Regions from separate parts of the Cellulosimicrobium sp. RS genome, predicted to be linked through region 1. Evidence: riboswitches for the same ligand, from Rfam matches in the RefSeq annotation. Region 1 holds a riboswitch; the other holds the start of a gene.

Region 1 (2,386 bases):
ACGTCATGGGCGCCGCCCCGGACACCATCGTGGCCACCACACCGGCGGGACTGCAGCTCAGCCGTGACGGTGGGCGGACCTTCACCGTGGATCGGGATGCGCCGGTCCTGGCGCTCGTTGATGCCGGGCTGGGCGGGACGCTGGTCGGGATCGACCCCCAGGGCGTCGTCTGGACCGGCTCACCCGGCTCGCAGGACTGGACCGAGCACGGCACCACGCCCAGCGGTGTCCAGGCCATGACGTACGTGCCCGACGACAGCCCCGGCAACCAGCCGTGGATTCTCGTCGCCACGGACACCGGCCTGTTCACCAGCCGTGATCTGGGTGCCAGCTGGGATCCGGTGCTCGGCCAGGAGTCCGGGTGACGCCCGGCCCGCCCGAACACCACGCGCCCGACGCACAAGACCACACCAGCCGCCCCGCCCCGACCGTGCCCGCACGGCCGGGCCCCAGGGGCATTCAAACTCCTCGCGGAACGACCCGTGAGGGATCCAAGGGGGCGCCGAGCCCTGTCACCTCTTGGAGCACACCACCAACACCCGTGACAGGGACGGGGGAACCACTCAACCGGGCACCACGGTGCCCTCGGGGTGAAGCCGCACCACAGCCACCGGCGCGGCCGGGTCACTCTCCGATCCGAACCCGACAGCTCACCCCGCAGGCGCGAAGGAGAACACCATGACCGCAAGAAACCCGGGACGTCACCGCGCGTCTCGCCGGCCCATCACGCCCCTGACCCCGATCGCGCGTGCCGCCCAGGAGGCAACGGCCAGCGCCGCCCGCAGGGGCGCCTTGCTCGCCGCCGGCTCTGGCCTGCTGGTCTCGGCATTCGCCGTACCAGCAAGCGCAGCACCGAGCACCGACCACCCCAAGGTGTCCGGCGCCGACCTGAGCGCACTGACCGAGCCGGCCCGCCAGGCGCTCAGCGCCGCACCGGCGATCACCGTCTCGGCCGACGCGTCGTTCGCGATCGAGCAGGCGCCGGTGACGGTCACCCCCGCACCGGAACCCGAGCCCGAGCCCGAGCCGGAGCCGGTGCGTCAGGAGCGCGCGACACGCAGCCAGGACCGCACGCCCACCCAGGCAGAGACCAGCACCGCGCAGGGGCAGACACCCGTCGCCGCCCCGCCGTCCGCAGCCGGCTCGAGCGTGGTCAGCGTCGCGATGCGCTACCTCGGCGTGCCCTACCAGTGGGGCGGAACCACCCCGGCCGGGTTCGACTGCTCCGGCTTCACGTCCTACGTCTACGCCCAGGTCGGCATCAACCTGCCCCGCACCTCCTCCGAGCAGCGGTACGCGGGCACCGTGATCTCCCGTGAGCAGGCACAACCCGGTGACCTGGTCTGGAGCCCGGGCCACATCGGCATCTACGCCGGGGACAACATGCAGGTCGAGGCTCCCTCGCCCGGCAAGACCGTCCGGTACGGGCCGATCTGGCAGTCCAACCCGACCTACATCCGCGTCGGATGACACGCGAAGGGCCCCACCAGCCTGGTGGGGCCCTTCACCTACCCATATACCCCTAGGGGGTATATGGTGGTGGATCTGATCCCGGTCCACCGGCACGAAAGGGAAAGAGGGTCGGCCATGACGTCCCAGGGGCACCACGACGAGCACGGGCCGAGCGCGGCCCACCAGCATCACGGCGACCCGCGTCTCGTCGCCGCGCGCGACAGCGCGGCGACGCATGGGTCGCCCCACCATGCTGATCACGGTGCAGGGGACACCCATCGGGAGCGCACAGGGCCCCCCGCATCGGCGCCACACAACCACGACCAGCACCACGGCGGGCATGGCAGTGGGCACGGGGGTCATGGTGATCATGTCGGGCAGTTCCGCCGGCTGTTCTGGATCATGCTCGTTCTCGCAGTCCCGGTCGTGGCCACCTCGAGCATGTTCGCGATGGTGCTCGGGTACGAGTTGCCCGACGTGCCGGGTCTGGGCCTCATCTCACCGGTGCTCGGCACGGTGATGTACGTGTGGGGCGGGCGCCCGTTCCTCACGGGTGCCGTCTCGGAGATCCGGGCGCGCAAGCCCGGGATGATGCTGCTCGTCGGTCTGGCGATCACCGTCGCGTTCGTCGCGTCGTGGGGCGCGAGCCTGGGCCTGCTCGACCACCAGCTCGAGTTCTGGTGGGAGCTGGCGCTGTTGATCGTGATCATGCTGCTCGGCCACTGGATCGAGATGCGCTCTTTGGCGCAGACCACCTCGGCCCTGGACTCCCTGGCCGCGTTGCTGCCCGACGAGGCCGAGCGGGTCGAGGGCGACCAGGTCGTCACCGTGGCGCCCGGCGACCTGCGCGTGGGGGACGTCGTCGTGATCCGCCCCGGTGGCCGGGTGCCGGCCGACGGCGAGATCGTCGACGGCACCGCGAGCATGGACGAGT
Region 2 (2,386 bases), on a different contig from region 1:
GTGTTCGCGAGATCGGGCACGGCGTCACCCTACGCGCGCGCGGCGCGCCCCGGGAGCCTCGTCCACAGGCCGTGCGTCACCGCACGGCCCGCGCCGGGGGCCCGCGGGGAGGCGCGGGCCGCGAGCACCACGGGTGGCCCCGGGCGGCACCCCGGTCGGGTCACGGGATCGCCATAGACTGACCCCCAGCGGCCCGCCGGTGCGGGCAGGCGCCCCGTGGAGCGACGACCGGGCGCCCCGAGCCGACGAGCGACTGGGAGCGTGACGTGACCGATCTGATCGATACCACCGAGATGTATCTGAAGACGATCTACGAGCTCGTGGAGGAGGGCATCGTCCCGCTGCGCGCGCGCATCGCGGAGCGCCTCGGCCACTCGGGGCCCACGGTGTCGCAGACGGTCGCGCGCATGGAGCGCGACGGGCTCGTCGTCGTCACGGGGGACCGCCACCTCGAGCTCACGCCCGCGGGCCACGAGAAGGCGACGCGCGTCATGCGCAAGCACCGGCTCGCCGAGCGGCTCCTCACGGACGTCATCAAGCTCGACTGGGAGTACGTGCACACCGAGGCGTGCCGCTGGGAGCACGTGATGAGCGAGCTCGTCGAGGAGCGGCTCCTCGGGCTGCTCGACCACCCGCACTTCGACCCGTACGGCAACCCCATCCCGGGCCTGCCGGAGCTCGGGGAGCAGCTCGAGGAGGTCGACTTCCTCGACGGCGTCGTGTCGCTCCCCGTCCACCTCGCCCAGCACGGCCTCGGCGGCGGCGAGGTGCGCGTCGTGCTCCAGCGGATCGCCGAGCCGGTCCAGGTCGACGTCGAGCTCCTCGCGCGGTTCGCCCAGGCCGGGGTGCTGCCGCGCCGCACGCTCGTCGTGCGACCGGCACCGGCCGGCGGGGTCACCGTGCAGGGAGAGGGTGCGCCGGTCGTCCTCGACCTGCCCGACGACGTCGCGCGCCACCTCTTCGTCGCCCGCGGATAGCCGCCCGTTCACCGGGGGAAACGCCGTGACCTGCGGCGATGCGCGGGGCCGCGTTCCGTCGTGATGGGAACGTGACTTTTGCCGAGGGGTCCTGTACGGTCGTCCTGCTCCGTCGGGATACCCATCTGGCGGAGACCTCGCGCGGAACGCCTAACCCTGTCACCGCGAGAGGCCCACGACGACCCGATGACAGGGACGGGGGACCCACTTCCGGGTGCTGGAGACAGCGCCCTTGGGGTGAAGCCCGACGGACTCCGGTCCGCCAGGCCGGGTGACTCTTCCACCCGAACCCGACAGCTGACCTCGCAGGCGTCCAGGAGAGGCAACAGTGACCGTGAGCACGACTCGCGCCCGCCACCGCGCGGCGCGGCGTCCCGTGACGCCACTCAGCACCATCGCCCAGGCCGCATCGGACCAGATGTCGAGCGTCGGTCGTCGTACCGCCGTCGTCGCCGCGTCCTCCGGCCTCATCGTCTCGATGATCGGCGCCGCCGCCCCCGCGACGGCCGCCCCGGTCGACAACGAGTCCGGCAAGCTCAACGCCGTCGACCTCAGCGCCCTCACCGCGCAGGCCCGCCAGGCCCTCGAGGCCGCCCCGGCCGTGACCGTCGCGGCCGACGCGGCGTTCACCATCGAGGAGGCCCCGGTCACCGTGACCCCGGCCCCCGAGCCGGAGCCGGAGCCGGAGCCCGAGCCCGTCCGCACCACGCAGACGAGCCGCACGCAGGAGCGCCAGTCCACGCAGTCGTCGTCGTCCGACGAGTCGCAGGCCTCGGCCCAGCAGGAGGCGTCCGTCGGCGCCCCCGCGTCGGCGCACGGCTCGTCGATCGTCTCGATCGCGGCCCGCTACGTGGGCGTCCCGTACGTCTACGGCGGCACCACGCCCGACGGCTTCGACTGCTCGGGCTTCACCAGCTACGTCTACGCGCAGGTCGGCATCAACCTGCCGCGCACGTCGGGCGCCCAGGGTTCGGTCGGCACCAAGGTGTCGCGCGACCAGGCGCAGCCGGGCGACCTCATCTGGACGCCGGGCCACATCGCCATCTACGCGGGCGACAACATGATGATCGACGCCCCGCGTCCCGGGAAGTCGGTCCAGTTCCGCCAGATCTGGCAGTCGAACCCCACCTTCATCCGCGTGGCCTGATCGCTCAGCCGATCAGGACCCCCGCGGTCACTGGCTGGACGAACCCCGTCCGCTCGCACTCTGCGCGAGCGGGCGGGGTTCGTGGCATTCTTGACGTGTTCGTGACTCGTGGCAGACGACGGCCGGGCCTGGTCTCGGCTAGGTTGGTCGTCCGATGGCACCGGGCCGTCGAGAGGAGAGTCGCTCATGACCCGCACGGAATCCGTCCTCGTCGGTGTCGACGGCTCGGCGCCGAGCCTCCACGCCCTGGACTGGGCCGCGG

Evidence for each region. Region 1 has a riboswitch for cyclic di-AMP ahead of ACI769_RS17220 (C40 family peptidase). Riboswitches for the same ligand answer to the same signal wherever they lie in the genome.
Region 2: it holds a riboswitch for cyclic di-AMP, as region 1 does, so the genes downstream of both, ACI769_RS16395 (C40 family peptidase) here and ACI769_RS17220 (C40 family peptidase) in region 1, are expected to answer to the same signal.

The regions. Positions count from the first base shown of each region.
Region 1 covers NZ_JBJXVU010000012.1:35,379-37,764, forward strand. The annotation lists gene ACI769_RS17215 (F510_1955 family glycosylhydrolase) at 1-365, shown strand, start outside; cyclic di-AMP (ydaO/yuaA leader) riboswitch at 521-679, shown strand; gene ACI769_RS17220 (C40 family peptidase) at 874-1,470, shown strand; gene ACI769_RS17225 (heavy metal translocating P-type ATPase) at 1,588-2,386, shown strand, end outside.
Region 2 covers NZ_JBJXVU010000011.1:56,591-58,976, forward strand. The annotation lists gene serC (phosphoserine transaminase) at 1-20, opposite strand, end outside; gene ACI769_RS16390 (metal-dependent transcriptional regulator) at 267-977, shown strand; cyclic di-AMP (ydaO/yuaA leader) riboswitch at 1,115-1,304, shown strand; gene ACI769_RS16395 (C40 family peptidase) at 1,312-2,124, shown strand; gene ACI769_RS16400 (universal stress protein) at 2,311-2,386, shown strand, end outside.